One region of the Agromyces archimandritae genome, then DNA from elsewhere that is predicted to be linked to it. Evidence: predicted binding sites of a transcription regulator. Region 1 holds the regulator's gene; the other holds the start of a gene.
What was found. The regulator LexA, encoded in region 1, represses DNA repair genes until DNA is damaged. The targets are predictions, from matches to a motif close to TCGAACANNTGTTCGA.
Positions count from the first base shown of each region.

Region 2: G127AT_RS11325 (Rv2578c family radical SAM protein) is a predicted target of LexA. The motif match lies at 2,499-2,514, and genes of this name have one in related genera.

Region 1 covers NZ_CP071696.1:384,035-388,446, reverse strand. The annotation lists gene metE (5-methyltetrahydropteroyltriglutamate--homocysteine S-methyltransferase) at 1-629, shown strand, start outside; gene G127AT_RS01860 (alpha/beta fold hydrolase) at 710-1,504, shown strand; gene lexA (transcriptional repressor LexA) at 1,555-2,244, opposite strand; gene G127AT_RS01850 (LysM peptidoglycan-binding domain-containing protein) at 2,520-2,891, shown strand; gene G127AT_RS01845 (histidinol-phosphate transaminase) at 2,945-4,024, shown strand; gene hisB (imidazoleglycerol-phosphate dehydratase HisB) at 4,050-4,412, shown strand, end outside.
Region 2 covers NZ_CP071696.1:2,481,247-2,485,658, forward strand. The annotation lists gene G127AT_RS11315 (malate:quinone oxidoreductase) at 1-194, shown strand, start outside; gene G127AT_RS11320 (ABC-F family ATP-binding cassette domain-containing protein) at 494-2,269, shown strand; gene G127AT_RS11325 (Rv2578c family radical SAM protein) at 2,523-3,614, shown strand; gene G127AT_RS11330 (sensor histidine kinase) at 3,856-4,412, shown strand, end outside.

The sequences.
Region 1 (4,412 bases):
TGCTGACGGGGCCGGTGACGATCCTCGCGTGGTCGTTCGTCCGCGACGACCAGCCGCTGGCCGACACGGCGAAGCAGGTCGCCCTCGCTCTCCGCGACGAGGTCGCCGACCTCCAGGCCGCCGGCATCCGCGTCATCCAGGTCGACGAGCCGGCGTTGCGCGAACTGCTGCCGCTGAAGCGTGCCGACCAGCCCGCCTACCTCGACTGGTCGGTGGATGCGTTCCGTCTCGCGACGGCCGGTGCCGGCCCCGACACGCAGGTGCACACGCACCTCTGCTACTCGGAGTTCGGCCAGGTCATCGACGCGATCCGCGCCCTGGATGCCGACGTCACGTCGATCGAGGCGGCCCGCAGCCGCATGGAAGTCGTCGACGACATCAGCGCTTCCGGCTTCGACCACGGCATCGGGCCGGGGGTGTACGACATCCATTCGCCGCGCGTGCCGAGCGTCGAGGAGGTGCGCGGCCTGCTCGAGCGTGCCGCCGGCGGTGTTCCGCGCGAGCGGCTGTGGGTGAACCCGGACTGCGGGCTGAAGACCCGCGGCTACGAGGAGACCGTCGCGAGCCTGGAGCACATCGTCGAGGCCGCCCGTCAGGTGCGGGCCGGGCTCGTCGCCGCGGCCGACTGAGGCGCGTCCCGCCTCGCCCGGGCGGATGCCGTTGTGCGTCCTCCCGGGCGTCGCCGGGCACTCGCACAGATCGGCCGCGTATGGTCGTGGGCATGCAGCTAGCGGTACATGAGACGGGGCACGGGCCTCGCACGGCGATTCTGATCCACGGCATCATGTCGGATTCGCGTGCGTGGCACCGTGTGGTCGCCGAGCTCGTGGCCAAGGACGTGCGGGTGATCGCGGTGGATCTCGCCGGCCACGGCAAGAGCGCACGTTCCGCCCGGTACTCGCCGAAGGCGTGGGCCGATGACGTCGTCGAGACCGTCGAGCCGCTGTTGACCGGGGCGCCGGACGTGGTGATGGGGCATTCGCTCGGCGGGCTCGTCGCCTCGCTCGTCGCCGATCGTCTCGCGCCGCGTGCGGCGATCTACATCGACCCCGCGTTCTCGTTCCCGAAGGGCCCGTACGGCTGGCTCATGAAGCTCGCCTTCGCGCTCATGCCGCGGCCGAAGCGCTCGGCGCTGGTCCGGATGAATCCGAAGTGGCATGCGGACGACGTCGACATCGAGCTGGCGACCCTCCGCGACTGGGATAAGCGCACGATCCTCGGCCTGGCCGATTCGCGGGCGCTCGTGCCGCCGTCGCAGCCGGCGATGCCGAGCCTGGTGGTGCTCGCCGAGAAGAGCCTGCTCATCACGAAGAAGGTCGCGGCGCAGATGCGCGCCGATGGCCTCACGGTCGCGACGGTGCCCGGCACGGGCCACACCGTCTTCCGCGATGATCACGCCGGGTTCATGGAGACGATCCGAACGTGGGTCGCTTCGCTCGCCCTGCAGCCCGAGCCGGCGCTCGCGACGGTGCCGATCCGAGCGACGGTGCCGATCCGCGACTGACGCTCGGACCGCCGGCGCCCGCGAACCGCCGGGGAGGGGGCGGGGCCGCTTCAGACCGTGCGGAGCACCGCGACGACCTTGCCGAGCACCTCGGCCTCGTCGCCCATGATCGGCTCGAACGCCGAGTTGCGCGGCAGCAACCAGGTGTGACCGTCGCGCTGGCGGAAGACCTTCACGGTCGCCTCGCCGTCGAGCATGGCGGCGACGATCTCGCCGTTCTCGGCGGTCGGCTGCTGGCGGACGACGACCCAGTCGCCGTCGCAGATGGCGGCGTCGATCATCGAGTCGCCGATGACCTTCAGCATGAACAGTTCGCCCTTGCCGACGAGCTGGCGCGGCAGGGGGAAGATCTCCTCGATCTGCTGCTCGGCGGTGATCGGCACGCCGGCGGCGATGCGGCCGACGAGCGGCACCATGGTCGCGTCGCCGACGGGGGCCGGCACGGCCGCGGGCGCGGCGCTGTCGGGCGCCGTGCGCTCCCGGCCGGGCAGTTCGATGAGCACCTCGAGCGCCCGCGGACGGTTCGGGTCGCGGCGCAGGTAGCCGGCGAGTTCGAGCTGGCCGAGCTGGTGGGTCACGCTCGAGAGCGAGGAGAGCCCGACGGCGTCGCCGATCTCGCGCATGCTCGGCGGGTAGCCGCGGGTGGCGACCGAATCCTGGATGGCGGCGAGGATGGCCTGCTGTTTGGGGGTCAGCGAGCGCCGCCGCCGTGCCTTCGCCGGCTTCTGCGCCTCGTCGATCTCGGTGGTCACGTCGCTCGCCCCTTCAGGCCTGGCGGCCGGATGTCGGTGGTATCCGCTTGCATGGATTCGGATATTCGAAACTGTATCCGTACAGGCGGCTCGCGGCAAACATTCATTCGAGCGTGTTGCCCGATTCCCCGGGGAGACACGCCGGGGAGCGGGTGCTTGATCGAAAACCGAATCGAAGATATCTTCGGTACAGAGTTTCGCATCGGGTCCTCCCGGCCGAGGGCCCGATGCGACTCGGAACCCGAAGCGGAATGGAGACGAGCATGAGCACGATGGCATTCCCGGCCACGGCATCCGCCCGCATGCCGCGGCGCCCGGATCCGGCGCCGCGCACGAGGCTCAGGCTCACCAGGCGCGGTCGAGCGGTCTTCACGGGGCTCGCGGCGGCACCGCTCGCCGCGCTCGCCTTCGTCTGGATGATCGCCTCCGGCGGTGCGATCGCCGAGGTGCCGGGCGGGGCGCCCGAGGTCCGCTACGTCACGGTCGAACCCGGTGCGTCGCTCTGGGCCATCGCCGAAACCGCAGCCCCCGATGCCGACCCCCGGGTCGTGGTCGACGAGATCGTCCGCCTGAACGGCCTCGACGACGTCGTGCTGCAGGCCGGGCAGCTCCTGGCGCTCCCGCTCGGGCTCTGAGCGGCCGCGGTGCCCGCAGCCGGCGCCGCCGAGGCGGGCCGTAACATGGGGAGGTGACCCAGCTCGACGACCTCCCGATCCGCGACGATCTTCGCGGCAAGTCCGCCTACGGGGCCCCTCAGCAGCGCGTGCCCGTCGCGCTGAACGTCAACGAGAACACGCATCCCATCCCCGAGGATGTGGCGCACGACATCGTCGCCCGCGTGGCCGCCGCCGTCATCGGCCTGAACCGTTACCCCGACCGCGAATTCACCGAACTGCGCGAGGCCCTCGCCGGCTACCTCGGGCACGGCCTGTCGGCCGAGCAGATCTGGGCGGCGAACGGCTCGAACGAGGTGCTCCAGCAGATCCTGCAGGCCTTCGGCGGCCCGGGCCGTTCCCTCCTCGGCTTCGGCCCGACGTACTCGATGTACCGCATCCTGGCCGACGGCACGGGCACCCGGTGGATCGAGGCGACCCGCGACGAGGACTACGAGCTCGGCCCCGAGACGGCGCTCGCCGCGATCCGCGAGCACGACCCGGACGTCGTCTTCCTCTGCTCGCCGAATAATCCGACCGGCACGCCCCTGTCGATCGAGACGATCACGGCCGTCGCCGACGCGGCCCGCGGCATCGTCGTCGTCGACGAGGCCTACGCCGAGTTCGCCGAGCCCGGCACACCGAGCGCCCTGACGCTGCTACCCGGGCGCCCCCGCCTGATCGTGTCGCGCACGATGAGCAAGGCCTTCGCCTTCGCCGGGGCCCGCGTCGGCTACCTCGCCGCCGATCCGGCCGTCACCGACGCGCTCCGCCTCGTGCGGCTGCCGTACCACCTGTCGGCGATCACCCAGGCCGCAGCCCTGGGGGCCCTCGCGCACGCGCCGGAGATGCTCGCGACCGTCGGTGAGATCCGGCTGCAGCGCGAACGCATCGGCGTCGAACTCGCCCGCCTCGGGTACCGCCCCTACCGTTCGGGGTCGAACTTCGTGCTCTTCGGCGGGGTCGACGACCCGCAAGCCCTGTTCCGGGCGCTTCTGGAGCGCGGGGTGCTGATCCGCGACATCGGGCTGCCGGGCACGATGCGCGTCAGCGCCGGCACCGAGGCCGAGACGACGGCCTTCCTCGAGGCGCTCGCCGCGATCGGGGGGGCGTGATGCCCGTCGCCCGTAGAATCGAGGGATGACGAGCGCACACCGCACCGCCCGAGTGGTCCGCGAGACGAGCGAGTCGAGCATCGAGCTCGAACTCGACCTCGACGGCACCGGAGTCGCCGACGTGGCCACGACGGTCCCGTTCTTCGACCACATGCTCACGGCGTTCGCGAAGCATTCGCTGACCGACCTCCGGGTGCGCGCGAGCGGCGACACCGACATCGACGTGCATCACACGGTCGAGGACACGGGCATCTGCCTGGGGCAGGCGATCCGCGAGGCGCTCGGCGACAAGCACGGCATCTCCCGCTACGGTGACGCCCTCGTCCCGCTCGACGAGGCGCTCGCACAGGCCGTCGTCGACATCTCGGGGCGGCCGTACCTCGTGCAC
Region 2 (4,412 bases), 1.4 Mb from region 1:
CCTCGCCCGGGGCATCCACCGCGGCGCCCATCATGCTCGACGTGCTGCGCCGCTGCTTCCCCGAGCGGATCGAGGCGTGGGAGCCCAAGCTGCGCGAGATGATCCCGAGCTACGGCACGAAGCTCTCCGACGACCCGGCGGCCGCGGCCGCCTCGCTCGCCGCGACGGCGAAGACGCTCGGGCTGCAGGCGTAGCCACGGCCTGCTCGGCGCGACACGCCGTGCGGGGTTCCGCAGCGCGCGGTGCCGTGATAGCGTCGTCGGGCTATGAAGTGAGCACACTCCACCGTCCCGCGCCCGAGGCGCCGTCGACCCGTGGGGTGCTCCTCTTCAGTTGATCGCGACGGCTGAGCGGCGACCCCTCCGTGCGCGGCGAATGCCCGGCGGGAATCATCCTCGTCCGGGTCGCCGGCCTGCATGCCGGTGACCGCCCCGTGCGGCGCGCCGCGGCATCCACCGGCGACCCGGACCGGCCCCGGAAGGGGAGTCCCGTTTTGCCACTCACCATCACCCATTCCCACCACCTCGCAGCCGACGGCCTCGGCTGGCACTACGGCGACACCAGGGTCTTCGCGGACCTCGCGCTCACCGTCGCCGGCGACCAGCGCATCGGCCTGATCGGCGAGAACGGAGCCGGAAAGTCCACCCTGCTCCGGCTGCTCGCCGGCGGCCCGGACACCGTGCCCGTGGCCGCTCCGAGGTCCGGTCACGGGTTCGAGCCGGGGTCCGGTCCGGGATCCGGTCACGGGTCCGGAAGGATCATCCGACCCGCCCGCACGGGCCTGCTCGAACAGGAGCCGCCGTTCGCACCCGGCGACACCGTCGCCGGCGTGCTCGAGGCCGCCCTCGCAGAGACGCGTGCCCTCGAACGCACCCTCGACGAGGCCGCCGCGGCCATGGCCGACGGCACCCGGGCATCCGCGAACCGCTACGCCGACGCGCTGGACGCCGCCGAACGCGCCGACGTCTGGTCGGCCGAGGCCCGCCGCGACGCGCTGCTCGACGGGCTCGGCGTCGCCGGCATCCCCGGCGAGCGCCGCATGGGCGAGGTCTCCGGCGGCCAGCGCAGCCGCTTCGCGCTCGCCGCACTCCTGCTGCGGGCGCCCGAGGGGCTGCTGCTGGACGAACCCACCAACCACCTCGACGACGACGCGGTGGCCTTCCTCGAAGCGCAGCTGCGCGCCTGGCGGGGCCCCGTGCTGTTCGCCAGCCATGACCGGGCGTTCCTCGACGGGGTCGCCACGGCCCTCTTCGACGTCGACCCGGCCCGCGCCGGCACCGGCGGGGCGAGCGCCTCGGCTGTCTTCGGCGGCGGCTTCAGCGACTACCTGCTCGAGAAGGACGCCGAGCGGGCCCGCTGGGAACGCCGCTACGCCGACGAGCAGGCGGAGCTCGCGAGGCTGCGCCTCGCGGTCGCCGACACGGCCCGCCACGTCGCCCACGGCCGCGGCCCGCGCGACAACGACAAGTTCATCCATCGCTTCAAGGGAGCCCGGAACGATCAGGCGATCTCCCGCCGCGTCCGCGACGCCGAGCAGCGCCTCGCCACCCTCGAACGCGAGCAGGTGCGCCGGCCCCGCGATCCGCTCGCCTTCGCCGGCATCCCCTCCGGGTCGCACGCCCTCGACGCATCCGCCGGGTCGCTCGTGCAGCTCGCCGACGTCCGCGTCGACGGGAGGCTCGGGATCGACCGCCTCTCGATCGAGCCCGACGCCCGACTCCTCGTGACGGGCGCGAACGGGGCCGGCAAATCGACGCTGCTCGCGGTGCTCGCCGGGCGCCTGGCAGCGGATGCCGGGTCGGTGCACCGCCGCCGGGGGCTCCGCACCGGCATCCTCGAGCAGGACGTGCGATTCGCCGACCCCGCCGCCTCCCCGCGCGAGCTCTACGCACGCGTCCTCGGCGAGCGGCGCGCCGAGCAGCTGCCGCTCACCGGCCTCGGCCTCATCGCCCCGCGCGATGCGGACCGGCCCGTCGGCGCCCTCTCGGTCGGGCAGCAGCGCCGGCTCGCGCTCGCGCTCGTGATCGCGAAACCGCCGCACCTGTTCCTCCTCGACGAACCGACGAACCACCTCTCGCTCGCCCTCGCGACCGAGCTCGAAGACGCCCTCGGGCACTACCCCGGCGCCGTCGTCATCGCGAGCCACGACCGCTGGCTCCGCCGCCGCTGGTCGGGCTCCGCCCTCCCCTCACCCCCGCCCGCCCGCCGGTCGAGTAGGCGCGCAGCGCCGTATCGAGACCCTCCGCCCGCCCGCCCGCCGGTCGAGTAGGCGCGCAGCGCCGTATCGAGACTCCCTCCGTCCCCGCCCGCCCGCCGGTCGAGTAGGCGCGCAGCGCCGTATCGAGACCCCGCCCTCCCGCCGGAGTGCCGGTTTCCCGTCGAACGCGGCCTGGGAGTGCCGATCTCCCGCCGGAGTGCCGACTTCCCGGTCCTCCGGCGGGAGATCGGCACTCCTCGTGAGCAGTTCCGAAGACGAGGTGCATCGACTTGCCCTGAATTAGAAACTGTGTTCGAATAATCGTGTGAGATGGAGCGGTCAGGAACTCGGCGTCGGGCGGAACGACACCCTGCCGGGCCTCGCGCGCCTGAACACCCTCGTCCGCACGGTCGAGACGCCGGAGTTCGCGGGTATGACGTTCCACGAGGTGCTCGCGAAGTCCGCCCTGAACCGCGTCCCCGGCACCTCGAAGATGTCCTTCGGCTGGACGATCAACCCCTACCGAGGCTGTTCTCATGCTTGCGCTTATTGTTTCGCGCGCCCCACGCATGAGTATCTCGATCTCGATTCGGGCGATGACTTCGATCGGCAGATCGTCGTGAAGATCAACGTCGCCGAGGTGCTGCGGAAGGAGCTCGCACGGCCGGGCTGGCGCCACGAGTCGGTCGCGCTCGGCACGAACACCGATCCGTACCAGCGCGCCGAGGGGCGCTACGAGCTCATGCCGGGCATCATCGACGCGCTCGCCGGCTCCCGCACGCCGTTCAGCATCCTGACGAAAGGCACGCTGCTGCGTCGCGATCTGCCGCGGCTGCAGGCGGCGGCCCGGCTCGTCCCCATCGACCTCGCGATGTCGATCGCGATCTACGACCACGATCTCCAGCAGTCCGTCGAGCCGGGTACGCCGAGCACGAAGGCGCGCCTTGCGACCGTCACGGCCGTGCGCGAGGCCGGCTTCGACTGCAGCGTCTTCCTCATGCCGATCCTGCCGTACCTCACCGATTCGAAGGCCCATCTCGACGAAGCGCTCCGGAGGGTGAAGGCGGCCGGTGCGACGACGGTCCTGTACAGCGCCCTGCACCTGCGGGGCTCCGTAAAGCCGTGGTTCATGCGGTGGCTCGCACGCGAGCACCCGGAACTCGTCCCGAGGTACCGCTCCATGTACTACGGGCAGAACGCCTACGCGCCGAAGGAGTACCGGCGCTGGCTCGCCGAGCGCATCCACCCGCTCATCCGTGCGCACGGGCTCGCGCGCGGCGAGGAGGACCCCGTCACGGGCGGCATCCGCTCCCGAGCGCTCGGCCGCGATCCCGCCCCGGCGCCCGCCGGCCCGTTCGAAGCCGGCCCCGGGGCGGCCGTCGGCTGGTCGACGGCGCAGCCCGGGGTGCTGTTCTGATGTCGCCGCAGGCAGGCCCGCTCGCGGCGAGGGCGCGCCGCCCGTGTGAACGCCGACAGAACGCGCCGCCGCCGGCACGGTCGACCGAGCGTCGACGGCATCGGTACGCCTCGAACCGGGGCTGTGCGGCGGATCCACGCCATCTCGCGAAATCCTTGGCTCAGCTGAGTTCCTGCTGGGATAATTCCGGGGACGGAAGACGACGACCGTCTTCCGACACCGGCCCGGATGCGGGGAGTCGATGCCGAGCAGCGAGCGAATCGACGACGGGGCGTTCAGCGCGTCCTTTCGCTCGGCCGCCCTCTGGGGGGCGGCGGTCGCGATCGCCGCATCCATCGGCATCGCCATCGTCGTCATGGTCGAGCAGGAAGAGCCGCTCGCGCCCATCGCGATCGTCCTCTTCGTCGCGCTCTGGGTCGCCGTCTTGGTGCCGCACCGGGTCCGACGAGTGCCGGTCGCCGTGATCGCCTTGATCGCCGGAAGCGCGCTGGTCACCTGCCTCACCGTGCTCATCCTGACCTGGCAGCACGGCTTCACCGACACCAACAGCCTCGCGATCGCCATGCCGGCCGTCGCACTCATGTTCATCAGCGGCCCGGGCGGCATGCTCGCCGCGCTGCTGTGGCCGGCGGCCGGGTTCGTGCTCGGCACCTGCGCGGGCTTCGTCGCAGCGGCGCTGACCGGCCTCACGGCCTCGCTGAACGTCGCAGCGTTCGGGGCCTTCCTGCTGATCATCGGCTTCCGGGCCGCCGAGTGGAGCGTGCGCAGTCGAGTGGGCGCACTGCGTGGCGTGCCGGC